4 regions of the Vibrio sp. RC586 genome follow, and region 1 is predicted to be linked to each of the others. Evidence: predicted binding sites of a transcription regulator. Region 1 holds the regulator's gene; each other region holds the start of a gene.
The links. Region 1 encodes PurR, which represses purine synthesis genes. Its sites were predicted from a motif close to TNANGNAAACGTTTNCNTNA; they were not measured.

Region 1 (8,208 bases):
AATAAACCAGTTTATCGTCTTGCTTGTCTGCACTGTTATCACGACGAGCAAGGCAAATACGCCACAACAAGTTCTTAACTCGCACTTGCAGCTCACGTAAATCAACGGGTTTTGTGACATAGTCGTCTGCCCCCATTTCAAGGCCAACGATTTTGTCGATACTGTCTGTGCGTCCTGTCACTAAAATAATGCCAATCTCCGATTGGCCGCGTAGTTCTCGCGTCAATAGCAAACCATCTTCACCGGGCAAATTAATGTCCAGCAACACCAGATCAATATCATTGAGTTCTAGTGCTTCTCTCATTTGCGCTCCGCTTTCCGCCTGTGTGACTTGGTAGCCTTCGTTTTGAAAGTAACCACTCAACTTACTGCGGGTAACGAGATCGTCTTCAACCACAAGTACGTGATAGCTCATAATGCACCATTTTAAATAACTGGATTTATCGCAGGGTTATTCTATTCATATTTATTAATATTTCGAGAAAAATCGTGAGAAACATCACTTTTTCTTGATGCAACTCAAGCCCCACTCAGCACATTCACAACTCATTTGCATCTTTTCACAAATAGACATGTTCAGCATGATAGCTGTTCATTTTTATGGTTTAGACTAAGAGCCAACCGATTGGGAGTGCAAAAATGATACAAGAACTGAAAATCCTCAATGAAAAACGCGCAGAAGTCTATTGGTGGTTGTCGAGCCTATTTATTAAAGAGCTGACTGAACAAGATCTCGCACACTACCATTCAGCGGAAATCCGCACATTTTTGACTGGACTCGCGGCAGAAGAAAGCCTAACCACAGATGTGAAAAGTTTGATAGAAGCGCTGAATCGTTTGCAAGATAGAACCGATGCTCAGCTTGAACTTGCTGCGGATTTCTGTGATTTATTTTTGAAGTCCGATCGTGATTCAGCTCTACCTTACGCATCTGTCTACACGGATAAAGGGCTACTAAACGGTAAACCCGCACAAAAAATGCGCGAGCTTCTCGCCACGCAAGGCGTTAAGGTGGCTCAAAACCTCAATGAACCCGCCGACCATCTCGCAATTCAGCTCGATTTTTTGGCTCACCTTGCCATTAGTGCTAATCAAAATGAACAGGCTGCGGACTTGGATAACGCATCGAAAGCACAAGCTGAATTTATCGAACAACACTTACTCAACTGGTTACCCACCTTTGTTGAGCGTTGCACTCAATTTGATGACTTTGGACTTTACGCAGCCGTTGCTCGTTTAACATTGGCATTCGTGAGACAAGACAAAGATTACCTTCAAGAGCTGAATACGAATATCGAATAAGTGTCTTGTCACTCTCTTACTTAAGGTTGCCGTTCAACACCAAACTGACTCTTTGGCACAGTAAATAGAGTTTGCCTAGACGAATTGATCGCGAAATAACTTAAAGTTTGATGAATGAATTTCGTTGCGGTGAACAGATTTGCAGTCTAAAATCCACCCGCAAACGATAAAAAACGAATAAAAATATAAACCGCTAATTTTTGGCGGTTTTTGTATTTTTATTACTTTAGGCATTGTGATTGAAGCGCTTTACGTACGGCCTAGTACCGCTCATTGCTGCACAGAGTGTGAAGATTCGCTCAGTCTCGCCTTACTTCTGCTGATTTAATTAACCAATAATATTCGCTGGCATCAGCAGTCATCGACAGGAACACTCTATGGCTACGATTAAAGATGTGGCACGCCTTGCTGGCGTGTCAACGACTACCGTCTCTCACGTCATTAACAAAACTCGTTTTGTGGCTGAAACCACACAGGAGAAAGTGCAAGAAGCGGTTAAACAGCTCAACTATGCTCCTAGCGCTGTTGCACGGAGCTTGAAATGTAACACCACTCGCACCATCGGCATGTTAGTGACGCAATCCACTAACTTGTTCTTCTCTGAAGTGATTGATGGCGTAGAAAGCTACTGTTATCGCCAAGGTTACACTCTGATCTTGTGTAACACAGGCGGCATCTATGAAAAGCAACGTGATTACATTCGCATGTTGGCTGAAAAACGGGTTGATGGCATTTTGGTCATGTGTTCAGACTTGACCCAAGAGCTACAAGAGATGCTGGATGCACACAAAGACATTCCAAAAGTAATCATGGATTGGGGTCCAGAAACCTCACACGCTGATAAAATCATCGACAATTCAGAAGAAGGTGGTTACTTGGCTACCAAATACCTGACTGACCGTGGTCATACTGATATTGCATGCTTAAGCGGTCACTTTGTTAAAGCAGCATGCCAAGAGCGTATTCAAGGCTTCCGCCGTGCTATGGCTGAGGCAAAATTGCCGGTTAATGAAGATTGGATTTTAGAAGGCAACTTTGAGTGTGATACGGCGGTGCTAGCTGCCGATAAAATCCTTGCTATGGATAAGCGTCCAACTGCGGTGTTTTGTTTCAACGATACTATGGCACTTGGTTTGATGAGCCGTCTGCAACAAAAAGGCATCCGTGTACCTGAAGACATTTCCGTGATTGGCTACGACAACATTGAATTAGCGGAATATTTCTCACCACCGCTGACTACCGTACACCAACCGAAACGTCGTGTCGGGAAAAACGCCTTTGAAATTTTGTTAGAGCGCATCAAGGATAAAGAACACGAACGTCGAATTTTCGAAATGCATCCTGAAATTGTCGAGCGCGACACAGTGAAAGACTTGACAAAAAACTAACTTTCTTGACAATTCATGACGCCTATATTTGAAAGCTTGTCACATAAATTTGACAAAACCTATGTAGCATAGGTATTAATAACTTAGCTTATTCTCACATTTGAAATACCAAGTTGTGAGAATAAGCCAAGATTGGTTAATTTTTATCAGGAAAAATGTCACGCACAGGGCAAACCATTTGAAAAAGTGGGACGCAAAGCCTCCGGCCTAAACCAAAAGTTTATGGTAGGTAGCGGGGTTACCGATGGCAAAAAATGCATACACTATGTTGACTCATCATTGACATGGCCGATGCATGCATTTGCTAATTTTCTCGGACCTGATTTGGTGGCGTATGTAACAATACTCCGAGACTAACAGCATGAATAAACCAGTATTAAAAGATTCAATGCGGCTCTTTGAGCAGCTAGGACGTGTGAAATCTCGTTCAATGTTTGGTGGCTTTGGTATTTTCGTCGACGAAACTATGTTTGCGCTTGTGGTTAATGAAACGCTGCACATCCGTGCGGACGATGCCACAATCGAAAAATTCAAACTACAAGGTTATGAACCTTACGTTTATAAGAAACGTGGCTTTCCTGTCGTAACTAAGTACTACGCTTTACCTGAAGATTGTTGGAGCAATCCAACCTCCATCTTAACTGAAGCTCGCGCTGCACTTGAAGTCGCTAAGGCAGAGCGTGAAACGCAAGCTCAAGCAAAACCTGAGCGCTTAAAAGATCTGCCTAACTTACGCTTGGCAACCGAAAGGATGCTCAAAAAAGCAGGGATTGAGAATGTTGAATCACTACACTCTCATGGTGCTGTTGAAGCGTATAAAGCGATTCAGCGTACTCACTCAGCAGAAGTTAGCTTAGAGTTGCTATGGGCTCTAGAAGGTGCGATTGAAGGTAAGCATTGGTCAGTGATCCCACAAAATCGTCGTGATGAACTCTTGAGGCACCTCTAACCTACTGTTTTAGGTTCATAATCACGTCAAGATTTAGGTGTGAACACACCAAGACATACGTACATATAACGTGTCCATCTGGGCACGTTATTTTTTGAAAGAAATCCTGCTCTTCCCCTTTCTTTATTCTTAGAGTCTCAGCAATCACGCCTAATTTGGCGAGTTTGAACTCAGTGAGTATGTGTGTATTCATTCCTGAGGCTGTTAGGTATTGGCTACGCTGACTTGCTGCCAACCTGCAACTCCAAATAGTTTGGGTATACTTGACTTAAGTGTTTTGTCACTTGCCAAAACATCGAAATGATTACTAGGTATCTTTACATGAATAAAAAACTCATCATTGCCTTAATTTTGATCGCGATTACCGCCATCTTGGTGACGCAATTTAGCCAATATCTCACGTTGGATATGGCGAAAGCCAAACAAGCAGAATTAGCAAGCTATATTGATGCCCATCTATTGCAAGCCGCTTTCATTTACTTTGTGGTATATGTTTTATTGACTGCGTTTTCCATCCCTGGAGCAACCGTTGTTACTCTACTGGGTGCTGCGCTGTTTGGTTTTTGGCTCAGTCTACTACTTGCTTCCTTCGCTAGTACCATTGGCGCAACCCTCGCATTCCTCAGTAGTCGCTTTCTTTTGCGTGACTGGGTTCAAGCGAAGTTTGCCGATAAACTGTTAACCATCAACCAAGGTGTTGAGCGAGATGGTGCGTTTTACTTACTCTCACTACGCCTCATCCCGATTTTCCCTTTCTTTTTGATTAACTTGGTTATGGGACTGACCCCAATCTCTGTTTGGCGCTACTACTGGGTAAGCCAACTAGGTATGCTACCCGGCACAGCGGTTTATCTGAATGCGGGTACACAATTGGCGGAAATTTCAAGTTTAGGTGAAATCGTGTCCTTCCCTGTCCTTGCTTCATTTGTGCTACTAGGGGTATTCCCAATTATCGTTAAGTGGTTGATGAATAAGTTCCAGCAACGCACCATCCAATCTTCAATTAAGTAAGCATCTAATTGTTAGCATGAAGATTTACACTGCCTCTAACCCATTGGAAGCCCATATGCTGATGCAACTACTGCGTCAGCAGGGCATTCGGTGTGAGATGCGGGGAGAAATGTTGTTTGCGCTGCGCGGTGAGATTCCAATAGATCAAAATAGCGCACCATCGTTATGGCTCGTGAATCCTTCACAGCAAAAGGCAGCTGAACAAATTATCGCTGATTTTTTTAATCCGCCCGCAATAACTCGCTGGCAATGCCCTGAATGTGGTGAAAGCCACGAAGGGCAATTTGCGGTTTGTTGGCAGTGTGGTTATACCCAGCTTGATGATTAAAGGATTAGCTGATCTGACGTTGGATAAACTCGATGGAGCGTTGATTAAATAGATCCGGCTGTTCAACATTACAGACATGACCACAGCCGGGAATTTCATACAGCTCACTCTGCGCATGCAGCGCCACCATCTCTTTTACTGGGTGAATAAACATGTAATCCTTTTCTCCCATTAAATACAGTGTTGGAATTGGTAGCTCGCGATCACGAAAATAACGCATAAGTGGGTTAACTTCCGCCGTTAAAGTAAACCAACGCTTAAATTCTTTTTGACACAGCTTCTGAGCTTCACGAATAAAGAGGTGGCGAGACTCTTTCTGGTTACGCTGTGGCATAACGATATAAGCAAACAATCGATAGAGCCACATGTAAGGGATCAGGTGCTTGCTCAAATGCCCTAGCTTAACCAACACTTGCGAGCGTGTATTAAGCCGAGTTACGGCGCCACCAAGCACCATAGAGCTAACACGATGTGTCGCCAGTTCAGCCAGATTGCGCACTATGATGGTACCCAGCGACATTCCGACAAAGTGCGCGGACTGGATTTTCAGGTGATCCAATACTCTAAGTACATCAAGAGTCACCGTTTTAAAGGTATAGCGATTGGCAATCCAATCTCTAAGTAATCGGTTTGATTTACCATGCCCACGTAAATCGATGAGTAACAAGTTAAAATGCTGGCGATAGGCTTTGATCTGCTTAAACCAAATTGACGAACTGCCCCCAGCGCCATGCACAAAAACCACCCACTCGTTACTGGTCGGGTGCAGATAGGTTTTATGAAATAGGACATTTTCAGCGATATCAGTCATCGGAACCTCTTTATTGCGCAGGCCAAGACTACCATAAACTGTATGGAGAGAATGCTTTCTGTTGTAAGAAACTGTTCAAACAACCAGAAAAACAAAGGCACCAACGGGTGCCTTTCACAAACCATCATCATTAGCCAAATCGCGCTAGCCGGTACATCTTCATGTACTCTTGCGCAGACTCTTCCCAGCTAAAGTTTTGCAACATGGCTCGTTGCTGTACTTTCTGCATCTCCTCAGGCTCTTGGAGATAGAACAGCAATGCACGCTGCATGGTGATCAGTAATGCTTCCGGTGTTGGTTCAAGATAACCAAATCCCGTTGCTCGCTCAGGGAACTTATCGTAGTCATTCACCGTATCTTTCAAACCACCGACTTCCCGAACAATAGGCAAAGTACCATAAGCCATGCTGTAAATCTGATTCAGACCACAGGCTTCAAACTCTGATGGCATCAAGAAGAAATCCGCCCCAGCTTCAACCCAGTGTGCTAAACGTTCACTGTATGTCTCTACAAAAGCAAACTTATTGTGCTGAGCATGAGCGATTTTATTAAGCCGCGCCGCAACCTCTGGTTCCCCCGTACCCACAATCACTAGTTGAACTTTATTACGCAAAAACTGCTCTAAAATGGGCAACAAGTAGTGGAAGCCTTTTTGATGAGTGAGGCGGCACACCATACCGAACATTGGCACATCGGCCACAGGCAGATGCAGTTCCTCTTGCAAAGCGGTTTTACACAGCGTTTTCCCTTTACGCATTGAGCTAGGCTCAGCACTGTAAGTGGTTGGTAAATAATGATCCGTTTCCGGGCTCCATTCGCTGTAATCACAGCCATTGACGATGCCGTGTAAATCCCGAGCGCGACGAACAAAGTCATCCACTAAACCATGCGCGCCAAGCGGGGTGAGTAGCTCAGAGGCATAGTTCGGGCTGACGGCGTTAATTTTATCGGCAAAAGCAATCCCAGCACGCAGCATACTGACATGGTCATAACCATATTGCAGGAACTCCATTCCAGACAAATTAAGCTCTGGGATCACTTCAAGTTGGTGATAAGAGAAAATGCCTTTGAATATGGCGTTATGTACCGTGAGTACACTTTTTACTTGCTCGAAGAAACTGTCATAGCGGTAACGAGTTTTGAGTAAGAATGGGACTAACCCCGTGTGCCAATCATTGGCGTGAATAATATCCGGCTGAATCCCCAATTTAGGGAGTACGTCCAAACACGCTGCGGAGAAAAAACCAAACCGTTCACCATTATCGGCATACGCCTGATTATTCTCTGCATACAGCGCCGGGCGATCAAAATAGGCTGGACAGTCAATCAAATAGACTGGAACTCCATCGAGATCTTGCTTAAGCACTCGATAACGAGTGTGTGGCCAATGAGTCAGTTCTGTTTCCAGAACCAACTCGGCCTCTTCCCTACCCGGAACTGAACGATAAGCAGGTAGCACAATAGCTACCCGCTGATGCAACGCTTTCAACGCCTGTGGTAGCGCTTTTGCCACATCGGCTAAGCCCCCACTTTTTACCAGCCCCTGCACTTCTGAAACGGTAAACCAAACGTTGAGTTGTTCCATTCTAGAATCCTACCTTTGTACCTTTTGCAATCACCACAATCCCTTCATCGGACACATGGAAACGTTTTCTGTCCATTTCCAGATCTTCACCGATGATAGTACCAGCAGCAATTTCTACATCTTTATCGATAATTGTGCGTTTAATTGTGCAACCTGCACCAATTTTTACATCGCCCAAGATAACAGATTCACTGATGAAAGAGCCAGCCGCAATATTACTGCGGAATCCCAATACCGATTTATAGATAGTGGAACCTTGAATATAGCTTCCTCCAGAAATGAGGCTATCGGTTATTTCGACTTTATTATGTCCTACATCCACAAACGTAGCTGGAGGTAAAGGCGGATAATACGTGTGCAACTGCCAACTGCGGTTATACAAGGAGAACGGAGGCTCTTGATCGAGCAGGTCCATATGAGCAGCCCAATACGACTCAATCGTGCCGACATCGCGCCAATAAGTAGACTCTTTCTCGCCCTTAATCTTGTTGGTCGTAAAGTCATAGACGTAAACGTTACCGCGCGGGAACATTTTCGGGATAATGTCTTTCCCAAAGTCATGGCTAGATTGGTTGTTCTCCGCATCTTCACGCAGTTCTTTGCTTAGCGTTTCCGCTTCAAAAATGTAGTTACCCATCGAGACCAGTGCCCACTCAGGCTCACCAGGAATCGCTTTAGGATTATTCGGTTTCTCTTCGAAACCAATCATTTTGCCGTGCTCATCGACCTCAATGACCCCAAATTGCGAAGCTTGGCTAATCGGCATACGCAATGCAGAAACCGTCAACTCAGCTTCCATACGGCGATGGAAATCCAACATTTGGCGAATATCCA
Region 2 (8,208 bases), on a different contig from region 1:
ACCGAATAAAAAGCTGCTGGTTTTGTTGGCGTTTGTTGCCTCGTTTGGTTTTGCTTGCGTAGTGGCCTTTATTGCCGATGCGATGTCCGATACGTTTGCCGATATCAAACAGGTGGAGAAACAGTTAGCGTTGAGCCTGCTTGGGATCGTGCCCGCCATCAGTAAGCGTCGCGGAAAGCTAGATGCCAAAGCCTATTTTGATGAAGGGCTGCGCGAGTTGACGGAAGCAGTCCGAACTATACGCACCAGTTATCTGCTTGCCCATGTCAATAAAGAGCAGCATGTTGTCATGCTCACTTCAAGTTTGCCTGGGGAGGGTAAAACCACCTCGAGCATTAACTTGGCACTATCGTTAGCACAAATGGAAAAAACCCTGCTGATTGATTGCGATTTACGTAAACCTGCGGTTGCGCATCGTTTCTCGATAGCAGGCTCACAACCGGGAGTCACTAACGTATTGACGGGCACCCGTTTGGAAGAGTGCATCTACCATGATGAACAGTCGGGGCTAGATATTCTTACTGCTGGAGTCTATACCGCTAACCCATTGGAGCTGCTGTCATCGACGGCATTCAGTGAACTATTGGCCGATCTGCGGACACGTTATCAACGGATTGTGATTGATACGCCACCTTGCCTTGCGGTCAGCGACAGTTTTATGTTAGCGCAATATGCGGATTCGGTCATCTTGGTGATTGATGCAAGCCACACCCGAACACCAGTGGTGCGTGAAGTGGTTGGAAAGCTCACTCAACAAGGGACTCGAATTGACGGCGTAATTCTCAATCGTCTGAATGCGAAAATAGCGTCAGGTTACAGTGGTTACTACCATTACCAAGCCTACTATGGTGAAGAAAATAAACCAGGAGCCACAGAGTGAATAGTGTGTGGCAAGCCGGATGGCGAGCTTGCGTTATCGCATCAGTGCTGCTCGTGATCTGTCTGGCTTTCCAGCAAGGGATTGCTTCTTTATACGCTCTGAGTGCTGAAAAAGAGCTACTGACTTGGAATGACACACCAGCCAATATGTCAGCTGTTGAAGAGGCACAATTCGCTATCCAAAAGGCCATTGAGCATAATCCAGCTCATCCGCAGTATACTTTTTTGGCGGGGAGAGTCTGGCAGTGGCAAGCCTACCTAATGAAAGAGGATGCGCAGGACAATGCTTTGAAGAGAGCGAAAGCGTATTATCTCGAAAGTGTTCAACAGCGACCTACGTGGCCTGATAGCTGGGCAGAGCTATTAAAGATTGAGGCTCAATTATCCGAACGTGAAAGCTTAAGCCCAGAGCTTAATGAATATATGGCGATGGCTGCGCATTACGGGCCGTATACCCTAGCGGTGAATATGGCAATTTCACAAGTAGGACTATCGAAATGGTCTTACTGGAATCGTGAGCAGAAGTGGCTCGTTATTGAGCATCTAGCGCGTGGGCTGAATGGGAAAAACAGTCGACACCTTTTGGCTGATTACCTAAAATCGACTCACCAATTTAAACTGGCTTGCACTTTAGCTTCGCGCCGTGAGCCTAAATTAGAGATCCGCATTTGCAACACTGTCTTAAAATAGGCCGCCAAATTTATCAGCAACGCCCAGTTTCAGTGTTGCTGCTTGGTGTGCTGGGGTTATTTACCGTTCTGGCTTCTTGGTTTAAGTCACTGGGTTTTCATGCCGATTATGTGTACCGGATGGAAATCGCGGTTGGTGGTGATACGCACTTGCATAGCTTGCTCGCATTGCTGCTAACGCTTGCGCTGTATCACGTACTGTCAGCCACCAGTCACAGTTATAAAATCGTTGTTCTCACCGGTGTATTGATTGCGATTGGCTGCCTTGTCGATGAAGGAATGCAGGCTTTTTCGCCTTTGCGCACTTTTTCTATCATGGATATTTTGGCTAGCCTCATCGGCGTGACCCTCGCTAGCTTAATGAATACCTTTTTGGCTGGTGTGAAGCAACGCAAGCGAAAAAGAGCTCGTTAAGCCCTTCTTCGCCGTGAGTAAGATAACGTCAGTAAATGACGCGATAGCGGCTCGGTTTATGATTCATTGCCAACACGAGGTTGAGTAAAAAGGCTCCAAGGATAGAAAGACCGATCGTCAACGGTGATACAAAGAAGAACGAAGCAAGTAGGATCAAGCCATCAATTGCCATCTGGCTTTTACCTACCGAGATGCCAAATCTATCCTGAATAAACAAACACAACACGTTAAAGCCGCCTAAGCTTGAACGGTGGCGAAACAAAATCAGCATTCCCAAACCCATCAATACCCCACCGGCTACTGCGCAATAGACCACATTCACTTTCTCAAGCGTTATCAACATCGCGAGATGATCAGCAAATAGCGAGACTAAAGCACCTGAAATTGCACTATTAAATGCAAAACGGGCTCCAAAACGTTTCCAAGCGAGCAAGTAGAATGGGCAGTTAGAGAGAAAATAGAGCACGCCAAAGGTCAGTGGTAAAAATTGGGTCATTAACAGTGCTAAGCCGGTGGTTCCCCCCGTCAATAAGTGCCCAGCTTGTAGAAAATAGACGCCTTGTGCGACCAGAAATGTCCCAGTCAGAATCGCGATCCAATCTTCTTTGTGTGAATGTTTTTCCATAAATAAGGTTATCAAGGAAGAGAATGGCGCGGATGTTAATGAAAAGTCGATATTTTCGGTAGCTAGGGAGGAAAAATTGAGGTAAACCTATGTCACATCCGCTTTACAGGGTGTAAAGCAAAAAATTGACAGTTTTGTCGTTTAGACGCCACTTCTATCGTCAAGATGAAAGCTGTCTTCATGGTTATGAAAAAACTGCATGATAAATTCGTGAATTTGGGCTTTATGATAAAGATCAAATTATGTAGAATGCGCGCCATAAAGTGATGACGAAAACGTTTGCGTAGAGTCATTGTGTGGTTTTTTTGCAATTTCAGTCAATCTGAGTCAGGAGATACAGATGCTTAAGCGTGATATGAACATCGCCGATTACGATCCGGAGCTATACGCTGCCATTCAGGAAGAGACGCTTCGTCAAGAAGAACATATTGAACTTATTGCTTCAGAAAACTACACCAGCCCGCGTGTAATGCAAGCACAAGGTTCTCAACTAACCAACAAGTACGCAGAAGGTTACCCTGGTAAGCGTTACTACGGTGGTTGTGAGTTCGTGGACAAAGCTGAAGCTCTGGCTATTGACCGTGCTTGCCAACTGTTTGACTGTGAATATGCGAACGTTCAGCCTCACTCAGGCTCTCAAGCCAACAGTGCAGTGTACATGGCACTGCTTAATCCTGGTGATACCGTTCTGGGTATGAGCCTTGCACACGGTGGTCACTTGACTCATGGCTCTCCAGTAAACTTCTCTGGTAAACACTACAAAGTGATCCCTTACGGCATTGATGAAGCGGGCCAAATCAACTACGACGAAATGGAAGCGTTGGCCTTTGAGCATAAGCCAAAGATGATCATCGGTGGTTTCTCTGCCTATTCACAAATTGTTGATTGGAAACGTATGCGTGAAATCGCCGACAAAGTAGGTGCTTACCTATTTGTCGATATGGCACACGTTGCGGGTTTGATTGCGGCTGGTGTTTATCCAAGCCCAGTGCCTTTCGCACACGTTGTGACTACGACTACGCACAAAACTCTGGCTGGCCCACGTGGTGGTTTGATCCTGTCAAACGCTGGCGAAGAGATGTACAAGAAACTGAACTCAGCGGTGTTCCCTGGTGGCCAAGGCGGCCCTTTGATGCATGTGATTGCGGCTAAAGCCGTTGCGTTCAAAGAAGCGATGGAGCCTGAGTTCAAAGCTTACCAAGCACGTGTTGTGCAAAATGCGAAGGCTATGGTGGCACAGTTCCAAGAGCGTGGTTACAAGATCGTGTCTAACAGCACTGAGAACCACCTCTTCTTGGTCGATCTCATTGATAAAGACATCACAGGTAAAGATGCGGATGCGGCACTCGGTGCAGCAAACATCACAGTGAACAAGAACTCAGTACCTAACGATCCTCGTAGCCCATTTGTGACTTCTGGTATTCGTGTGGGTACGCCGGCGATCACTCGTCGTGGTTTCACTGAGCAAGATGCAAAAGATCTCGCTAACTGGATGTGTGATGTTCTAGACAACATCAACGACCAAGGTGTTATCGAAGCGACTAAGCAAAAAGTATTGACGATCTGTCAACGCCTACCTGTGTACGCGTAAGCACGCAGACCTGAACAACGTGAAGTTGCAACCCACGGGTTGCAACTTCAGCCAGAAGGGTAGTAGTGATAAAAAAAGCCTGCGATATTCGCAGGCTTTTTATTGGAATATGGTTTAGTGACCGCTTACTTACTCACGCTGATCATCGTGCCGGATTTGCACTTGAACATGTAGTACTTGTTGCTTTCGGTAAATTTACCCAGACCTTCCCCATCACAGTAATCCACGTTGATATCGCGCATGATGTCGAGGGTTTTCTCGGTTTTTAGAGCAAACTTCGCGCCATCGGCACATACGATACGCACTTGACCATCATCACTGACTGAGTAAATGTTTACTTCGGTATTACAGAGTTCAAAAGACGCTTCGCGGTAGTTATCTTGCTGGGTATTGGATGAACAGCCAGCCAACAGCGCTGCCACGGTAAGAGCGAATAAGCCGATACGAGTCATTATTGTTTTCCTTGTAGTCAGTTTTCACTCAACAGCGCGTTCAAGTTTGTGAGCGAAAAATAATCGAAACTTAGCGTAAGCCTATAGAACCCAAGCGCAGGATTCAAGGTTAAAGAACCGATATGGTGAGATTATGATGCAGGATCTCATCTCAGCTAAAGTATCAAGCCAGCGCATTGGCTGGCTTGATAGGGAGTATATGGGTTTATTTGACTTCTAAACCTTTGGCCTGCAAGTCAGCATGATAAGAAGAGCGCACAAAAGGACCACAAGCAGCATGAGTAAAGCCGAGTTCTAGCGCGATCTCTTTCAGCTCATCAAACTCTGCTGGTGGCACGTAACGCTCAACCGGTAAGTGGTGACGGCTTGGAGCCAAATATTGGCCAAGAGTTAGCATAGTTACGCCGTGTGCGCGCAGATCTTTCAGCACTTCGACGATTTCTTCTTTAGTTTCGCCTAAGCCCATCATCAAGCCAGACTTAGTTGGCACCTCTGGGTGCTGCTCTTTGAATTGACGCAGCAGTTCTAAAGACCACTTGTAGTTTGCACCCGGGCGTACTTTGCGGTACAGGCGCGGTGCCGTTTCCAAGTTATGGTTGAACACATCGGGTGGATTGTCTTTCAGAGCTTCTAGCGCTACTTCCATACGACCACGGAAATCGGGTACCAGAGTTTCGATTCTGATGCTCGGATTTAAAGCGCGGATCTCACGGTTACAGTCAGCGAAATGTTGCGCGCCACCATCACGTAGGTCATCTCGGTCAACCGAGGTAATAACCACGTACTTGAGCTTCATATCATGAATGGTTTGTGCGAGCTTCTTCGGTTCTTCCGCTTCAGGCGCATTCGGACGACCATGGGCCACATCACAGAACGGGCAACGACGAGTACAGATGGCACCTAAGATCATAAAGGTTGCCGTGCCGTGGTTAAAACACTCTGCCAAGTTAGGGCAAGAAGCTTCTTCACAGACAGAGTGAAGGTTGTTTTTACGCATGGCGGCTTTGATGTCTTGAATACGCTGGCTATCGGCTGGAAGTTTGATCTTCATCCATTCTGGTTTGCGCAGAACTTCTTTCTGCTCTGCTGGCATATTTTTTACCGGAATCAAGGCCATTTTATCGGCATCGCGGTACTTAACGCCGCGTTCCATCTGAATTGGTTTACTCATGATTGTATGCTTCTGTGCTGAATTCGACTTGCTCGTAGTCCAGTAGGGTAACGAGTTCTTGGATTAATGTTTGTTCAACCTGTTCCATCCCAATTGGGCTGTATAAATCGCTCAATTGAACCATTTCCATTCCAGCATAACCGCAAGGATTGATGCGCAAGAAAGGAGCCAAGTCCATCTGAATATTGAGTGCTAGCCCGTGGAAAGAGCATCCTTTACGGATACGCAGACCGAGAGAACAGATTTTTTTATTCTGTACGTAAACACCTGGTGCGTCAGGTCTTGCGGCGGAGTCAATCTGGTAGTGTTTTAAAGTATGAATGACTATGTTTTCAATATGAGTGACGAGCTCTCGTACACCAAGGTGCTTACGTCGTAGATCAATTAAAAAATATGCCACTAACTGACCGGGGCCATGGTAGGTCACTTGTCCCCCCCGATCACTTTGCACGACAGGAATATCTCCAGTATTGAGGAGATGCTCAGCTTTGCCTGCTTGCCCTTGGGTAAATACAGGGTTGTGTTCGACAAGCCACACTTCATCACGTGTCGTAGAATCACGTTGATCAGTGAATTGATGCATTGCCTGCCAAACCGGAGTGTAGTCCTGTCTACCAAGGCGTCTCACCAATAGCTGGTTTTCCATTCTTGTCATCCGCCAGAGATATATAAAGTTTTTCGATTATAAACTGCTTGCCAATAATGAACTACACATGTGGGGGAACTTTTTGACCTTGATAACAAGGTGGGTTTATTAATTTTATGAAAAATAAAGGAAAAGCAGCCTAAGCTGCTTTCAAAAAAATTTTAATATATAAAAAAACTGCGTATTTACAGTACCATTCGCACGATATCGATTTCACCTAACTCTTTATAGAGAATTTCAACTTGCTCAATTGAGGTCGCGTTAATCGTGACAGAAACGGCGTGGTAGTTTCCTTTTGCGCTTGGTTTTACTCGTGGGCTGTAGTTGCCTGGAGCATGACGCTGAATCACTTCCAATACCCGTTCTGGTAGCTCAGGCTTAGCATATCCCATCACTTTGTAAGTAAAGGAACATGGGAATTCGAGCAGATCTTTTAATTTTGCATCAGAGTTGATGTTCAGCATGGGGACACTCCAGTTTGAGCATTGGAAAAACGGGACGAAATACTACAGCCATTCGGCTAGGATCTCAAGTCAACAAAAAAGCCGCTTTATGCGGCTTTGGCAGTCGTATGTATTGATTGAGTATGGTTTTAATTAGAACCAGCTTTTGAACAGCAGAACTAGGTAATCCCACAGACGGCTGAATAGGCTACCTTCTTGAATATCTTCCAGTGCCATTAATGGGTATTGAGCAATGTCATTACCGGCCAGTTGATAGTAAAGCGTACCAACCACATCACCTTTTTTCAGCGGTGCTTTCAGCTCTTTCTCTAGTACAAAGCTTGCCGTGAGATCTTTCGCTTGGCCACGCGGTAATGTCACGTAAGTGTCTTTATCTACGCCTAGAGCAATAGTATCTTTGTCGCCCATCCAGATGGTTTCATTAACGAAAGTTTCGCCTGCTTTATGTGGAGCCACAGTTTCAAAGAAACGGAAGCCGTAGCTCAGGAGTTTTTTGCTTTCGGCTTTACGTGCGTTTTCGTTATCAGTCCCCATGACGACAGCAACCAAACGCATGTTGCCTTCTGTTGCAGAGCTAACGAGGTTATAACCAGCGCCGCTAGTGTGTCCGGTTTTGATACCATCCACATTCATGCTTTTATCCCAAAGCAAACCGTTACGGTTGTATTGGGTGATGCCGTTATAAGTGAACTTTTGCTCAGAGTAAATCGCATACTCTTCAGGGACATCACGGATTAATGCTTGACCAAGCAAAGCTAGGTCGTATGGCGTTGAGTATAAATCGGGATTATCTAAGCCATGTGAGTTGGTAAAGTGCGAATTTTTCATGCCGAGCGAGCTTGCCCAAGCGTTCATCAAATCCACAAATGCATCTTCCGTTCCTGCCACATGCTCTGCCATTGCCACACACGCATCATTACCTGATTGGATGATGATGCCGCGGTTAAGATCACTCACTTTTACCGTTGTGCCGACTTCAACGAACATCTTTGATGAATCTGGGAAATTTTTTGCCCAAGCATTTTTACTGATGACGACATCATCGTTAAGCGAGATGTTGCCACGTTTCACTTCTTGGCCGATCACATAACTGGTCATCATTTTGGTTAAGCTGGCAGGAGAGAGTTTAGTATTCATCTCTTTTTCGGCCAAAACTTTCCCTGAATGGTAATCCATCAATACGTAACCTTTAGCTGCGATTTGTGGAGCGTCTGGAGTCACGATAGGAGAGGCAAAAGCAGTGCTGCTTAGCGTGAGAGAAAGCGTAACTGAAGACG
Region 3 (8,208 bases), on a different contig from region 1:
ATATTGAATATATGCTTCAGCTCAGGGTTATGACTGAACATACGTTGGTAAAAATGCTGAGTGAGCGCAGGGCCTGCTGACTCTAGCAAAGGAATAGTACTTTTGATGATATTAATGTGTTCTTGGGTGAGCATAACTTCTCCTCAGTAGGCTAAAACGGTGGCTTAAGCCACTCTAAACAAGCCTTTTCTATGAGCAGATTACGTGCCAAAAACTAATTTATTGAAAAATATAAATAAATACTTTACCTATGAGTCAATTAAACACTTTGAGATGCGTCTAATTGACACTACACTATCAAAAAATCCGAACTCAAGAAGCTAAAATGCAAGAATTCTCACTAACCACTTTGTTAGAAATGACGGTTGGTCTCGCCAGCGGAGCGAATAACGAAGAGCGCTTCCACCGATTGTTGGATGCGGTGCGTAAAGCGGTCATTTGTGACTGTGTAGTCTTGATGTCACTGCAAAACGACACCCTAACACCACTGGCAATGCAAGGATTGACTCGTGATACCTTGGGTCGACGTTTTATGGTCAGTGAGCACCCAAGGTTGGCGCAGATTTGCAGTGCAGACCTGCCTGTGCGTTTTGCGGCAGATTGCCCACTTCCTGATCCTTTTGATGGCTTACTGCTTGATAGCGAAGATGATCTTCCAATGCACTCTTGCATGGGCTTACCACTGCATTTTGGCGACCAACTGCTGGGTATCTTGACGCTGGATAGCTTAAAACCGGATGCGTTTGATCATCTCTCCCCTCGTAGTTTAGAAATGCTAGCGGCGATTGCTGCTGCCACGTTGAAGATGGCTCTCACCTTCTCTGAGCTTGAGAACCAAGCCAAACAAACACAACAGCGCCTTGAAGAACTCAATGAGGAAGCTTGGAGCCGAGACAACATAGAGATCATCGGTAATAGTGGCTCAATGCTCGCCATGAAAGCGGATATTGATGTCGTTGCTCCCTCTCAATTCAATATTTTGATCCACGGTGAAACCGGTGTGGGTAAAGAGTTAGTTGCGCGGACGATTCATCATCGCTCCAACCGCAAACGCCAACCGCTGGTGTATGTTAACTGCGCCGCCATTCCCGAAAATTTGTTAGAAAGCGAACTGTTTGGCCATGTCAAAGGGGCATTTACTGGTGCAGAACGCGCGCGAATGGGTAAATTTGCTCTGGCCGATGGTGGCACGCTGTTTCTCGATGAAATCGGTGAGTTACCACTGAGTGCCCAAAGCAAAATTTTGCGGGCACTGCAAAACCATGAAATTCAACCCGTTGGACAAGATCGTGTACAGACCGTTGACGTGCGTATTCTAGCGGCGACCAACCGAGACTTGAAAAAAGAAGTTGAAGCAGGTCGTTTTCGTGCTGACCTTTATCACAGATTGAGTGTTTACCCGATTTATGTGCCGCCACTGCGTGAACGCAAAGGCGACCTTTCTCTGCTTGCTGGATATTTCGTTGAGCAAGCGAGACGAAAGCTCGGCATTACTCAACTTAAACTGCACGCCGAGGCGTTAAGTCAACTCATCCAATATCCTTGGCCGGGCAATGTTCGCGAACTAGAGCATGTGATCAATCGGGCGGCACTCAAGGCAAAAGCACGCCAACGCGGGCGCCCCGTAACGACACTCAAAGCTGAAGACGTGGGTGAATTACAAGGGCCAAGAGCACCCTTGGTACCACAAACACCATCAGAGGATTTTGTGTTGAGTGAAGCACTCCAAGATTTGGGATTACGAGAAGCGACTGACGAATTCCAACGCCATTTGATCAGCGAAACGTTAACCCAAGCCAACTTTAATTGGGCCGAAGCAGCACGCCGTTTACACACCGATCGTGCTAACCTCACTCGACTGGCGAAACGACTGGGACTCAGCGTTTCACGCAGCCATGCGATTGAACGCTCACATTAACTGTTCGAGGGAGTTACAGTCATTTGTGCAGGATGAGAACGAGGGAATACGCGTTCATACTCCTGCATAAAATCACATCGGATTAACTGCTCTAGCTGATTGGCACGTTCTGTAGGACAAAAAATCATAAAGTGAACCACCTGCTCACCGGTCGATGAACTACTGATTTCAATATGCGGCTCCGCACTTGGCAAATCGACACCGGCGTGCCGCTCAATCACCGTATTGTACCGGCGAGCAACATCCATAAAATGTGCAAAATGCTCATCAATTTTTTCATGCAGCACTGGAACTAGAGGGAAAAGATTCACAAAATCCGGCACCACAATATTGAAGTTATGGAAGACATAACGCTTCATAAAATTCAAATTCTTGACCGGAAAAGAGAAAAACATGCTGTTAGGCAAAGTCGCGGTTTTTCCGGTGTAATTGTACTGCCCATGATGTAGGTCGATTTCTTGGATCACCGTTGCCATCAAGTTGTGCTCAATCACTTCGCCACATACAGTTCCCACTTCAATCCAATCCCCAATGCGAAATGAGCGAGAACTCGCCCGTTGAATTGACCCCGTAAAACACAAAATAATCTCTTTTGAAGCCACGACAATGGCGACTGCAATTGCCGTAACCGACAGCGCAAACTCACTAATTTCAGATTGCCACAGCATGAATATGGCAAGCAAAGTAACCGTAAACACCCCATTTTTGGTACGAGACATCCATTTGCGCTGCTTTTCGGTAATGAGGGGGGCATCTCCACGAATGTTATCCAAAATGATGCGGCGCACTGAAATAACGCCTAGTAAAATTAAGGCTGTCAGCAGCAACTTATGTGTGAGCAAAAAATTCACCGCTATGCTCAGTTGTTCCATGTCATTCTCCTACTACGGCTTAACCCGCCGCTTTCATCTGGTTGTGTTGCTTGTCGCGCCAATTTCAACATTGAACACCCTTGCGTGACAAGTTCTATCCCCAAACTCTTGGCTCCTCGGCAAATTTCATCATAAAAAAAGCCGCTTAATGCGGCTTTTCAAAGGAAAAACGTTTACTGCCGATAATGCAGTGCCGTTTTCTCTGCGAGTTTAACAATCACTCGAACCGCAGCTTCCATCCCTTCAATCGTGATGAATTCATGAATACCGTGGAAATTGTATCCCCCAGTAAAAATGTTTGGACAAGGTAGCCCCATGAATGAAAGGCGCGCCCCATCCGTACCACCACGAATCGGCTTAATTTGAGGTTCCACATCGCACTCGATCATCGCTTGTTTTGCCAGTTCGATAATATGCGGATGCGGCTCAACCATTTCCTTCATATTGGAATAGCTCTGTTCAAAGCTCACTTCAACGCAGCCTTTTTTGAGCTGCTGGTTTAATTCCGCCACTTTCTCTTGCATCAAATCTTGGCGCGCTTGTAAACCATTTGCCTCAAAGTCCCGCAGAATGTATTTCAACTCAGATTTAGCCACACCCATGGTCGCGCTCGAAAGATGATAGAAACCTTGATAGCCCTCAGTGTGCTGCGGTGTTTCAATTTCCGGCATCATCAAAATAAACTGCGCCGCAATGTGCATCGCGTTAACCATTTTGTCTTTCGCCGTCCCAGGATGCACATTCACACCATGACAAGTGACGGTCGCCGTTGCAGCATTGAAATTCTCATACTCCAACTCTCCGATCGGGCCACCATCAATCGTGTAGGCCCACTGCGCCGCAAACTTCGCAACATTAAAGTGGTTCGCTCCACGACCGATTTCCTCATCCGGAGTAAAAGCAATCGAGATGTCGCCATGCGGAATGGAAGGCTCGGCGAGCAATATTTCGATTGCAGTTATAATTTCAGCAATCCCCGCTTTGTTATCGGCACCAAGTAACGTTGTACCATCGGTTGTGATCAAGTTATAGCCATGCAACAGATGCAGATCGGGGTATTGGATTGGCGAGAGCACTTCATCCCCTTTACCGAGGGCAATATCACCGCCTTGATAATCTTCAACGATTTGTGGTTTCACATTCTTACCGCTGGCATCCGGTGCGGTGTCCATATGAGCAATAAAACCAATCGCAGGAACTGAGTAATCGACATTGGATTTCAATTTGGCCATGACATAGCCATGCTCATCCAGCGATACATCACTCAAGCCTAACTCCAAAAGTTCTTCATAAAGCGCCTGTGCAAACACTTTCTGCCCCGTTGAACTTGGGCTATGGTGGTTTTTCGGTTTGGATTGAGTATCAAAAGTGACATAGCGCATAAAGCGCCCAACAAGATTTTTCATAAACAAGCACTCATCATTTAAATACGCAGCGTTGGTGAAACCTCGCTGAAAGGGTATAAGCAGTGAATTGCATCCCATACTACGTATTCTTGCCGCAGATGAGTTGCTACAAATCAGTTTTTCACCGATTAATCGAAACTCGCTGTGCTTCTTAACTTAAAAAAGTGATGAGAGATGGAGCGACATAAAGAAAAGCCTACCCCGTTGGGTAGGCTTGATATTCTTGCCCTATAAACAACTTTGCATTGTCGCCAATCACATAGCGAATGTGAGTCGGTGGTGGCTAAATTGATTTATAACGAGATGAAGATACCCGCTAAACAAGCACTCATTAGGTTAGCCAGTGTGCCAGCAATCACGGCTTTGATACCGAGGTTTGCTACGTCAGAACGGCGCTCTGGCGCAATAACACCAATGGAGCCTAGCTGAATGGCAATAGAACCGATGTTAGCAAAACCGCACAACGCAAAAGTGATGATCACTTGGCTATGCTCAGAAAGCAGTGCTTTGTGCTCAACAAAGTCTATGAAGGCGACAAACTCGTTCATGACGACTTTCTGGCCGATGTAAGAACCCGCCGCCAGAACTTCATGGCTAGGAATACCAATCACCCACGCCAGTGGCGCAAATAGGTAACCAAACAGTGCTTGCAGAGTGATCCCGCTAAAGCCAACCAACTCACCAAGATTTTCAAGGCCAGTGTTCACCATGGCTATCACACTGACAAACGCGATAAGCATGGTGCCTACGGCTACAGCCACTTTCATACCGTTCATCGCGCCGCTGGCGAGAGCATCAATCAAATTGCTGTCTTGGGCTTTGTCCAACTCAACTTGGCTTTGATCAATAGGGGTACCACGCTCAGGAATGATGATTTTTGCCATCATCAAGCTACCTGGTGCGGCCATAAAACTCGCCGCAATCAAGTATTTCAGATCAACACCCAAACCTGCATAACCACCTAACACGGAACCCGCAACCGATGCCATACCACCCGCCATAACAGCAAAGAGTTCTGAGCGAGTCATATTAGCTAAGAATGGGCGCACAAGCAGTGGTGATTCACCTTGTGAAAGGAAAATGTTACCTGTTGCAACCAGAGATTCCGCCTTACTGGTACCCAAGAAACGTTGGATACCACCACCAATAAACGCAATGACTTTTTGCATGACGCCAAGGTAATAAAGTGCAGAAATAAGCGCACTGAAGAAAATTATGATAGGTAAGACACGAATCGCGAAGATAAAGCCCGTATCCGCCAGATCACCAAATAAGAAGCGAATACCAATATCCGCAAAGCTCAGCAAGCCTGAAACACCGTTACTTAAACTGCTCAGAGCGGCTTGTCCCAATGGAAAATAAAGTACTAACGCTGCAAAACCAATTTGCAATAACAGAGCGCGAGAGACGGTTTTCCAATTAATCGCACTGCGGCTTTCAGAGAGCAGATACGCGCACAGGATCAGTACCGTAACACCGATGATTCCAAACAAAATCGCCATAATTTACCTAGAAAAATGTGAGTAAAAACAGGGAAACCCATTGCTTGGTCTAGGTGTAGGCGGAGACAATCTCAAAAGGAGAGAATAAAGCTTTATTGCTCACTAGCCATTCACTTCAACAGACACAAGCTTGGGAATTAGCTGGTCCGATCCTTGGGGTCATTCACATTTCCTTGTGACGGCTTGTACTGGCAGAGCAACCGGCTCTTAGCCGGACGCGAAGTATAACGATAAAAAAATGAGTTTCATCACATTTTTTCACGCAAACGTTTATTTATGCCATTTTTCCTTATGAAGACCCAAATCAAGCAGAGTGAGCGTGGGACAAATAATGGCTTAAGGCATTTCAATAACAAGCACCAACCAAATGGAACGCATATCACAAATGAATATTCTTTTATTTATTATTCACCAAGCAAGCTAGCGTTAGTCATAAAATCAGCCTACGTTTAACTGAATTTCTTCTTCCTTTTATCGCATAACCATTACTAATAACGTCAGTGTTCGCGCCTCACGTGTTTTTCGAAAACCGTGAGGCGTTTTTTCAGCTCAACCTCACTTTTTGTACATTTTCATCTCCTAAATCTCTCTTTAGCACTCCTCAGAAAAATAGATAAGGTTATGATGCGAGTGACCGCCACAGCAGATTTAAGTACAACAGTTATACTTAAACAACACCAACTAAGGAGAGTTCGATGCACAAGCTAACCATAGACCTTGTCTCAGATGTCGTCTGCCCTTGGTGCGTGATTGGCTACTACCGATTACAACACGCATTATCCAGACTACCGGAGATAGATGTGACGCTGAGATGGCACCCTTATGAACTCAACCCAAGGTTAGCCATGGGAGGGGAAAATTTGCGTGAGCATCTTAGTAAAAAATATGGCACTAGCCTTGAAGCGAGTCAGCAAGCGCGTAAAACCTTGACCGAGTTAGGCCGTGAAGTGGGGTTCGATTTTAACTTCTTTGATGACATGCGCATTTACAACACGCGTAAAGCCCATCAGCTACTCTTGTGGGCTAATCAGCAAAATAAACAATTGCCACTGACATTGACACTATGGCAAGCCTATTTCCAACAAGGTAAAGCGATTGATGAAGATGACGTGTTGCTTGAATTGGCCCATGAGGTTGGTCTGGAGCGTGCAGCATGCCAACAAATTTTGGCTGATGATTCTTGGGCTAAAGCGGTCGCAAATACGGAGCAACAGTGGTTACAAGCGGGCATCCATGCAGTACCGACCTTGATTATTGAGCAAAAATATTTAATTTCCGGAGCTCAAACTAGCGATATTTTGTTAGAGGTAATACAACGAGTCTCTGCTGAGACTGCCGCTTAGCCATGCTCCCGCACCTGAAGCTCCGATTGGTGCTGCTGTTTTAGTCAAAAATAAATCGAGCCGCAAAGCGGCTCGATAAAATGATGAGTAACGGATGAGCATCAGTTAGTGAATCGGTGTTTCCGCTTTCACATAATATTGACCAAAATAAGCCTCAAGCACTTCTGGAGTCAGTTTGCCTTCCGCTTCCAACTGTTTGAGTTTTTCTGCAATCGCTTTTTGCTCTTCCAGACTTGGCAGCTTGGTTTCTGGTTCTTCAGCAATCTGCTGAGACATCAACTCCAGCTCTTTTTCGAAATCGTTCATCACTCTTTACCTACTTGGTTTTTACTGGCCGAAAGTGTAACTAACTCCCGGCAAGGTTTCTAGAGTTTAAAGTTACCCACCAATTTATCCAAACGTCCGGAGAGTTCACGCAATGATTTGCTCGCATCAGCCAGCTCTTCTGCCGTTGATGTCGTCACTTCATTGATCGCGTTAATCTCTTCAATATTTTGGTTAATGGTGTGGACAACGGTCGATTGCTCTTCTGTTGCCGTTGCGACTTGAGTGTTGCGATCCGAAATATCATGAATACGCTCTGAAATACTCATCAGAACCTGTACTGCCTCATCGGAAGCGGCAACCCCTTGATGCGTCACTGTTTTACCTGCATCCATCGCAGACACTGCATTTTTTGCGTCAGTTTGCAGTTGGTTGATCATTTTCTGAATTTCTTCTGTGGAGGCTGCGGTACGACTTGCTAAGTTACGCACTTCATCAGCAACCACCGCAAAACCACGACCTTGATCACCCGCACGGGCCGCTTCAATCGCTGCGTTCAACGCCAACAAGTTGGTCTGTTCTGAGATACTGCGAATCGCATCCAAAATAGAGCCGATTTCTTGAGTGGTGGATGCTAATTGCTCAACCACTTTGCCTGTATTTTCAATATCATGAGCTAGGCGGCTAATTGCATCTTTAGCTTTATTAACCACATTGCGGCCCTGATCAGTATTATCTGATGCCTGATTGGCGGTTTCTGCTGCGGTTGCCGCATTCGAGGCAATCTCGCTGATCGTTGCCCCCATTTGGTTAATCGCGGTCACAACTTGAATGGTCTGATCGCGTTGCTGTTGGCTGTTATCATGAGTAACTAAAGCCTTACGCGATACACCTTCTGCTGCG
Region 4 (8,208 bases), on a different contig from region 1:
GATAACGTCCGATTGGTAATCGTAATCGAGGCGGGCTTTTGATCCAGCAGTGGTTTGAGCACGCCACGCGCCGCACCACCTGCGCCTATCAACAAAATATTCGCGCCTTTGAGTTGCACTTGTTGAGCAAGTAGATCTTGCACCAAGCCTTCACCATCGGTGTTGTCTCCCAATATTTCACCGTCATCTAACTTTTTGAGCGTGTTCACAGCCCCAGCCAACCGAGCGCGTTCCGTCAGTCGCCCAGCAAAACGATAGGCGTCTTCTTTGAAAGGCACCGTCACATTACAGCCTCGGCCACCTTGCGCAAAAAAGTGACTCGCGGCCTCGATAAACCCATCGACTGGCGCACATTGCGCGGTATAGGTCATGGGCTGCTGGGTTTGACGCGCAAACAGCGTATGAATAAAGGGGGATTTACTGTGGTTAATGGGATTACCAAAAACTACATACTGATCGATTTGAGAAGCCATATCCTTGCCTACACAATCAAAAGGGTCACTTGCTCGACCCTATCACTCACAACTTCAAGTGTCACCATTCACGCGGCACTAAAAACTCGCTCAACTGGGCTTCTGGGGTATCGGACTCAGGTTGATAAGCGTATTCCCAACGCGCTAGAGGCGGCATCGACATCAAAATTGACTCGGTACGCCCACCGGTTTGCAGACCAAACAGCGTGCCGCGATCCAACACCAAATTAAATTCAACATATCGACCACGACGATAGAGTTGGAATTGGCGCTCACGCTCTGTAAAGGGTGTGTTTTTACGTTTTTCGACAATCGGCACATAAGCTTGGGTATAACCTTCACCGACCGCCTGCATATAGGCGAAACATTGTTCGAATGGCCACTCATTCAGATCATCAAAAAACAATCCACCGATGCCGCGTGTTTCATTGCGGTGCGGTAAGTAGAAGTAGCGATCACACCATGCTTTATGCTGGTTATAGATGTCCGCACCAAAAGGTGCGCAGAGATTTTTTGCAGTGTGGTGCCAGAACTGACAATCCTCAACAAAGGGGTAAAACGGCGTAAGGTCAAAACCACCCCCAAACCACCAGATCGGGGCTTCGCCCTCTTTTTCAGCAATAAAAAAGCGCACATTGGCATGAGAAGTTGGGATATACGGATTTTTCGGATGCATGACCAGAGAAACCCCCATGGCTTCAAAACGACGCCCCGCCAACTCTGGGCGATGGGCCGTGGCGGAACCCGGCATCTGTTCACCAAACACATGGGAAAAATTTACACCGCCTTGTTCGAAAACGGCACCATCGCGCATCACTCGGGTACGGCCACCGCCCCCCAACTTTTCACCCGACTCACGTTGCCATGCATCTTCAATAAATTGCGCTTGGCCATCTGCGGCTTCCAATTGCTGGCAAATTTGATCTTGTAACTGCAGCAAAAAGCTCTTCACTGCTTGTTTATCTATGTTTGACTTCACGTTCTCTCCTGCGCAGGGTTATCCCTGTCTTAACACTTGTAAACTGCGTGCATCGCGAATTTCGCTCGGACCACAACGGCCACTGGTTTCACCTTCCAACACGGTCTCAATTTGATTTCCTAACTGAGCCACCACTTCTTGCCGTGTGGTGCAAGCCGGTTGCCCACTCAAGTTGGCACTGGTTGACGTTAATGGTTTACCAAACGCCAAACACAATTGCTGCACTAACGGATGATTAGACACTCGCACCGCCACCGTATCAAACTGACCGCGCACCCAGCTTGGAGTATCAACACTTGCGGGCATCACCCAAGTTAAAGGAGCGGGCCAAGAAGCCAAAACTTGCAGCAATTGTTGTTCTGTCAGTTGGTCTTCATCAATGTAAGGGCGTAACTGCTCATAGTTTGCGGCAATCAAGATCACCCCTTTTTCAATCGGACGTTGCTTAATCGCGAGTAAACGCAGCATCGCGGCTTGGTTATCCGGATCACAGCCTAAACCAAATACCCCCTCGGTAGGATAGGCAATCACACCGCCACTTTGCAGCACATGCACCGCTTGTTGCAGATTGTCCACTTTATTGACTCCTATATATCACTCAATAGCAGTGTACGAATAGTATGGCGATTGACCAGTGATTCTCGCCACCAACAAAAGGCAAACGTTTGCTTGAGATAAAAATCCCCGTATAATGCGCCGCAATACGGGTTTACCCGACCAATTTAAACACTGAAGGAGTTTGAGATGACAGTCGGTATTATCATGGGTTCCAAATCAGACTGGCCAACCATGAAACACGCAGCAGAGATGCTTGACCAGTTTGGTGTGGCTTATGAAACCAAGGTGGTTTCGGCACATCGTACTCCTCATCTGCTGGCCGACTACGCCTCAAGCGCCAAAGAACGTGGTTTACAAGTGATCATCGCTGGGGCTGGCGGTGCGGCGCATCTGCCGGGAATGACGGCAGCGTTTACAAGCCTGCCTGTTTTAGGTGTACCCGTTCAATCACGCGCTCTATCTGGCCTCGACTCCTTATACTCCATTGTGCAGATGCCAAAAGGTATTGCGGTGGGCACATTAGCGATTGGTGAAGCGGGTGCCGCGAATGCGGGCTTGCTCGCTGCGCAAATCATCGGCATTCACAATCCCGAAGTGATGAGCAAGGTAGAAGTCTTCCGCGCCAAGCAAACACAGTCCGTGTTAGACAACCCAAATCCTGCGGAGGAGTAACGGATGCGTGTTTTAGTTCTGGGAGCTGGCCAGCTGGCGCGCATGATGTCTCTAGCCGGAGCACCATTGAATATTGAGACGATTGCGTTTGATGTCGGTAGCGAAAACATTGTGCATCCCTTAACTCAAACCGTGCTCGGCCACGGATTGGGGCAAGCGATTGAGCAAGCGGACGTGATCACGGCTGAGTTTGAACACATTCCCCATCCGATCCTCGATCTCTGTGCTCGCAGCGGCAAGCTTTACCCAAGTGCTGAAGCGATCAAAGCCGGTGGCGATCGTCGATTAGAAAAAGCCTTATTAGATCGTGCCCAAGTGGCGAATGCTCGCTATGCAATTATTCGTAGCCGAGACGATCTGACCTCAGCTATCTCTGAGATTGGATTGCCTATGGTGCTGAAAAGTGCACTCGGTGGCTATGACGGCAAAGGTCAATGGCGTTTAAAAGAACAAGCTCAGGTCGACAATATCTGGGGTGAGTTAGCACAGTATCTTGAAGCAAATCCAGAACAAGCGATTGTGGCAGAAGAATTTGTGGCTTTTAATCGCGAAGTATCACTGGTGGGTGCTCGCAACGTCGCAGGTGATATTGTGGTTTATCCTTTAGCAGAAAACGTTCACATCCAAGGTGTACTCAGCCTTTCGACGGCGATTGATGCACCTACTCTGCAAACCCAAGCGGAAGCGATGTTTAAAGCGGTGGCTGAGCAGCTTAACTATGTCGGTGTATTAGCGCTGGAATTTTTTGAAGTAAAAGGCAAGTTACTGATCAATGAAATCGCACCACGAGTTCATAACTCCGGTCACTGGACTCAACAAGGCGCGGAAACCTGCCAGTTCGAAAATCACTTACGCGCGGTATGTGGTTTGCCACTGGGTAGCACCAAACTGGTTCGTGAAACCGCGATGATCAATATTCTCGGTGAAGACCAGCTCCCATCTTCAGTGTTGGCAATGGAAGGTTGCCATGTACACTGGTACGGCAAGGCCAAACGCCCAGGGCGAAAAATGGGACACATCAATGTGACCGCTGATTACAGTGGTGAGTTGCAACGCAAACTATGCCAATTAGCGACCGTGTTAGATGAGAAGGCTTTTCCTGCCGTACACGCAGTAGCAAAGGAAATTCAGCCTTAATCCATACCTCACTAATGTAATAAAGCCGCGTCTAACGCGGCTTTAATTTTTATGCGATGGGCAAAAACCGAGGTTAACTGTCCTGAATATTCCCACATTGACGATTGGCGCACTGATAACGGATACCTGCCGCGCTCTTTTTCTCAACCATCACCGTAAAGCCACACATGGCACAAGTCTGAGCAATCGGCTTAGCGTTGAGCGCAAATTTGCATTTAGGGTAAGCATCACAGGCATAAAATAGCTTGCCGAAGCGAGACTTTCGTTCGATGAGATGACCTTTACCACAGTCAGGGCAAATAATATCTGGAGAGCTTTCCGCTTGATTAGGCGAATCCATCGACTCGATATGATGGCACTGCGGATAATGGCTACAACCAATAAACATCCCGTAACGACCTTGGCGTAGCACCAGCTCATGTCCACACTCAGGACAAGGCACACCTAACTCTTTGATGATATGGCCATCATTTTGATGCAAAGGCTTAATGTAGTCACACCCCGGATACGCAGTACAGCCGAAAAAAGGCCCGTGTTTACCGTGGCGCAGCTGCAATTCTGCGCCACATCGAGGACAGGGTGAAGATTGCAGCGCATGTTCATGGGCGGCAAACAGTTGTGGGTCGATTTTACTGCTCATAGACAATTCACAGGCTTAATGCAAAATGCCTTGTTCTTTGCTGTACAGCAGCTCTTCCATCACTGTGTAAGCATTTTCATTACCCGGGACATTGAACAGCACCATCAGGATGATCCATTTCAGGTCATCAAGCTCAAACTCATCGGTTTCTAATCCCATGACACGGTCGATCACCATTTCACGAGTTTCTGGGGTCAGCACATTGATGTGTTCAAGAAACAGCAGGAAACCACGCGATTCGAGATCCAGTCGTTCAATCTCTTCCGGCGCGTAAATACGCATTGAAGTGGGTGCACTTTTCGCAATTGCGGTTTGTGCATCGGTTTGTTGCAAAGCCGCCAGCTCTTCCAACCAGTGGAGGGCCTTGTAGATGTCTTTTTGGTGAAACCCAGCACGCAGCAGTTCATCTTCCAGCTGGTCCTGATCCACTTGCAAATCTGCATCGCTATGGACGTAGGTTTCGAACAGATACATCAGAATATCCATCATCATAGCTAGCCTCTCCCCTTTCTAATATAGCCACCAGGTACTGCAACCACATGCCCAAGGAGCTCAAGCTCCAAGAGCTGCATCATGATATCTTGCACCGGTATCTGGGTCCGGCTTGCGAGAATATCAATAGGTGTAGCTTCTACTCCTACGTTAGCTAACAGCTCGGGAAATGGCAATTCTTCATCGCCCTGCGGAGCAGAAAAAAGTGTGGCTTGGTAAGGAACCCGCTCAGAGAGTGACCAAGTGAGTGCATTTTTGAGCTCTTGATGAATTTGTTGCACGCTCTGAACTAAACAAGCCCCCTGACGAATCAACTGATTACTACCCTGACTAGAGGCATTGTAAATAGAACCTGGAACCACAAAGACCTCACGCCCCTGCTCTGCCGCATAACGCGCGGTGATCAAAGAGCCACTTTTCTCCGCAGCTTCAACCACGACCACACCAAGCGATAACCCACTAATAATACGGTTGCGTCGCGGAAAGTGATCAGCTTTGGGAGGCACATAAGGTGCAAATTCCGAGACTAAAGCGCCTTGTGTAATAATCCGCTCAGCGAGTCCTTGATGCTGTTTGGGGTAGATTTGAGTCAAACCAGAACCTAACACAGCCACAGTTTGCCCTTGTGCTTGCAAAGCGCCATCATGGGCATGTCCATCAATACCGATAGCAAGCCCACTCACCACCACTAATCCAGATTGAACTAACTCGCTAGCAAACTGACGCGCAATTTGTCGACCATCAATCGTGGCATTGCGACTACCGACAATCGCCACGGCAGGATCGTGCAAAGCCCCGCATATCCCTTCAATAAACAATACCGGAGGAGGAACTGAGATTTCTTTTAATAGGCGGGGATAAAGCGGGCAATGCGGCGTCACTATGTGGCGATTTTTCGCACCATTTCGCCATTGCAAGCATTGCTCGGCTTGCTTGGCGGCTTCCGTGGTTAAATACACCAATTGTTCTGATTTGAGCCCTAGCGCCAACCACTGCTTTGGCGTAACGCTTTGCAGTTGCGTTGGCGTTTGGGTAGCAAGGAGATGGGAAATTGTCCTGCTACCCAGCTTAGGGGTGAAGCAAAGCGCTAGCCAAATGGCTAAGTCCTGATCCTTCATTAACTGGCATCATTAACCAAATCAGTTTGTTCCGTAGATTGCGCAACCTCTGCTTGAGCTTCTTGGTTTGCAATCTGCGGCGACAGTGCCAGCACATCATTACTGATCGGGGCTGAACTGTTGGTGATCAATGCCAAGCTAAACCGCTCATAAGGGCGGATCACCATCAAGGTGCCCACTTTTAGACTGGGTAGCTGTACATCCACCTCTGAGCCTTCTTGCTGGTAAGTAAACTGGCCTTTCTTACCGTTAACTTTCGCGCCTGCTTGGTAGAGTTCAAACATACTGCCTTGCGCAAGGCCATCACTACTCCCTTGATCAATTACAACAACTTGATTCTGCCCCGCATACTGGCTGCCTTCTAGCGAACCGAGGATATGCGCTTCACTCCCAGCTGGAGCAGGCTGCGGATAGAAAGTCGTTGAGAGTTGTCGCTCTTCAATCTCCACTTCCGGTAACGCAATATCGTTAGCCAAAATCTCTTGATTTTGTTCTTGCAAGGTTAAACCACTGAAATTGCTCTCTGTCGTGGCGAGCTCACCGGTCGCGACCAAACGCAGCACAACCATCACTTCATCATCACGCTGATATTGTGCCACTTCGCGATAAATGCCCCACTTTTTCTCGGTTTGTACTCCTGTGATGTACAGCTGATCTTGCTTGGTCAGATATTTACGACCATCGCTTGAACCAATCACCCGCACGCTATCTTGCAAGGCCGCTCTCTCCATCAGGCGGTCGGACTGCAGATAAGGCAACACTAAACCTTCCTGCACAGTCGGAACGGCTTGTTTTTCCAATACACGCACTTGCGGGCTCAGTTTTCGCATCGGTTTTAGGCTGAGTACGGGTTGTCCATCGCGCCAAAACAGCGTCAGTTTATCTCCAGGATAAATCAGATGTGGGTTATCAATCTCTGGGTTGACTTGCCAAAGCCTTGGCCATAGCCATGGGCTATCAAGATACAGCGCCGAAATATCCCACAAGGTATCGCCCTTCACCACGGTATACGTTTTCGGTGCACCTTGTTTGAGAGTCAGCGGAGTTTGCTCATCCGCCCTTACCTGCCCACTCAGTAAAGTGAACGGTAATAAAGCGCAGGCAATATAACGGGTTAGTCGTGCCATGACCTAGCTTCCTTGGTCGAAAAAATAACGGGGTATCGGAGAAATCACGTCCGGATGCTGTCATTTGGGTCTTAAAATGTCTAGAATTGAGCCAACACGCATTAAGCTGTTTCGGCACAGTTCAACATTTCGAGTGTATATGTCTGTATTGCAAGTATTAACATTCCCAGATGATCGACTGCGTACCGTTGCAAAACCGGTCGAGAAAGTGACGCCAGAAATCCAACAAATCATCGATGACATGTTGGAAACCATGTATGCCGAAGAAGGCATTGGATTGGCGGCAACTCAAGTCGATATTCATCAACGTATCGTGGTGATCGATATTTCTGAAACTCGCGATCAGCCTATGGTGCTGATTAACCCAGAAATCATCGAAAAACGCGGTGAAGATGGTATTGAAGAGGGTTGTTTATCTGTCCCAGGCGCACGAGCGTTAGTTCCACGCGCTGCAGAAGTGACAGTGAAAGCACAGGATCGCAATGGTCAAGAGTACAGCTTTGAAGCTGACGACCTACTGGCTATCTGTGTACAACATGAACTCGATCATCTAGCGGGTAAGCTGTTTGTTGACTATCTGTCACCACTTAAGCGCAACCGTATTAAAGAGAAGCTAGAGAAAGTTAAACGCTTCAATGAGAAAAAATAAATTACTGTGAGGTAACCTTGAGCCAATCACTACGTATTGTCTTTGCAGGTACTCCGGATTTCGCCGCCCGTCACTTGGCGGCGTTATTGTCTTCGGAGCACGAGATCATTGCGGTCTACACCCAGCCCGATCGCCCAGCGGGTCGCGGCAAAAAACTCACTGCTAGCCCAGTTAAAACCCATGCTCTCGAGCACAACATTCCGGTTTATCAGCCTGAAAACTTTAAATCTGACGAGTCCAAGCAACAACTTGCCGCACTCAACGCCGACTTAATGGTGGTGGTAGCCTACGGTTTACTGTTGCCTAAGGTGGTTTTGGATACGCCTAAACTTGGTTGTATTAATGTACACGGCTCTATTCTGC

Region 2: a site for PurR is predicted at 2,875-2,894, ahead of glyA (serine hydroxymethyltransferase). Genes of this name have one in related genera too.
Region 3: a site for PurR is predicted at 5,957-5,976, ahead of VOA_RS08040 (NupC/NupG family nucleoside CNT transporter). Genes of this name have one in related genera too.
Region 4: a site for PurR is predicted at 2,106-2,125, ahead of purE (5-(carboxyamino)imidazole ribonucleotide mutase). Genes of this name have one in related genera too.

The regions. Positions count from the first base shown of each region.
Region 1 covers NZ_ADBD01000013.1:219,911-228,118, forward strand. The annotation lists gene torR (two-component system response regulator TorR) at 1-415, opposite strand, end outside; gene torD (molecular chaperone TorD) at 640-1,302, shown strand; gene purR (HTH-type transcriptional repressor PurR) at 1,680-2,690, shown strand; cyclic di-GMP riboswitch class I at 2,849-2,936, shown strand; gene VOA_RS04500 (TfoX/Sxy family DNA transformation protein) at 3,052-3,639, shown strand; gene VOA_RS04495 (TVP38/TMEM64 family protein) at 3,961-4,650, shown strand; gene VOA_RS04490 (putative signal transducing protein) at 4,667-4,978, shown strand; gene VOA_RS04485 (alpha/beta fold hydrolase) at 4,983-5,789, opposite strand; gene glgA (glycogen synthase GlgA) at 5,920-7,374, opposite strand; gene glgC (glucose-1-phosphate adenylyltransferase) at 7,376-8,208, opposite strand, start outside.
Region 2 covers NZ_ADBD01000007.1:696,918-705,125, reverse strand. The annotation lists gene vpsO (exopolysaccharide regulatory tyrosine autokinase VpsO) at 1-880, shown strand, start outside; gene vpsP (exopolysaccharide biosynthesis protein VpsP) at 877-1,569, shown strand; gene vpsQ (exopolysaccharide biosynthesis protein VpsQ) at 1,548-1,982, shown strand; gene VOA_RS11070 (YitT family protein) at 2,011-2,607, opposite strand; gene glyA (serine hydroxymethyltransferase) at 2,948-4,198, shown strand; gene VOA_RS11080 (hypothetical protein) at 4,324-4,650, opposite strand; gene lipA (lipoyl synthase) at 4,856-5,821, opposite strand; gene lipB (lipoyl(octanoyl) transferase LipB) at 5,814-6,467, opposite strand; gene ybeD (DUF493 family protein YbeD) at 6,653-6,931, opposite strand; gene VOA_RS11100 (serine hydrolase) at 7,064-8,208, opposite strand, start outside.
Region 3 covers NZ_ADBD01000008.1:561,661-569,868, reverse strand. The annotation lists gene hmpA (NO-inducible flavohemoprotein) at 1-134, opposite strand, end outside; gene norR (nitric oxide reductase transcriptional regulator NorR) at 326-1,918, shown strand; gene VOA_RS08030 (mechanosensitive ion channel family protein) at 1,915-2,790, opposite strand; gene pepT (peptidase T) at 2,964-4,196, opposite strand; gene VOA_RS08040 (NupC/NupG family nucleoside CNT transporter) at 4,490-5,698, opposite strand; gene VOA_RS0117955 (DsbA family oxidoreductase) at 6,394-7,041, shown strand; gene VOA_RS08045 (chromosome segregation ATPase) at 7,147-7,347, opposite strand; gene VOA_RS08050 (methyl-accepting chemotaxis protein) at 7,407-8,208, opposite strand, start outside.
Region 4 covers NZ_ADBD01000006.1:1,435-9,642, forward strand. The annotation lists gene aroE (shikimate dehydrogenase) at 1-473, opposite strand, end outside; gene hemF (oxygen-dependent coproporphyrinogen oxidase) at 535-1,452, opposite strand; gene VOA_RS14315 (L-threonylcarbamoyladenylate synthase) at 1,471-2,028, opposite strand; gene purE (5-(carboxyamino)imidazole ribonucleotide mutase) at 2,197-2,682, shown strand; gene VOA_RS14305 (5-(carboxyamino)imidazole ribonucleotide synthase) at 2,686-3,819, shown strand; gene VOA_RS14300 (DNA topoisomerase family protein) at 3,893-4,459, opposite strand; gene VOA_RS14295 (DUF494 family protein) at 4,475-4,951, opposite strand; gene dprA (DNA-processing protein DprA) at 4,954-6,069, opposite strand; gene VOA_RS14285 (LysM peptidoglycan-binding domain-containing protein) at 6,069-7,196, opposite strand; gene def (peptide deformylase) at 7,336-7,845, shown strand; gene fmt (methionyl-tRNA formyltransferase) at 7,863-8,208, shown strand, end outside.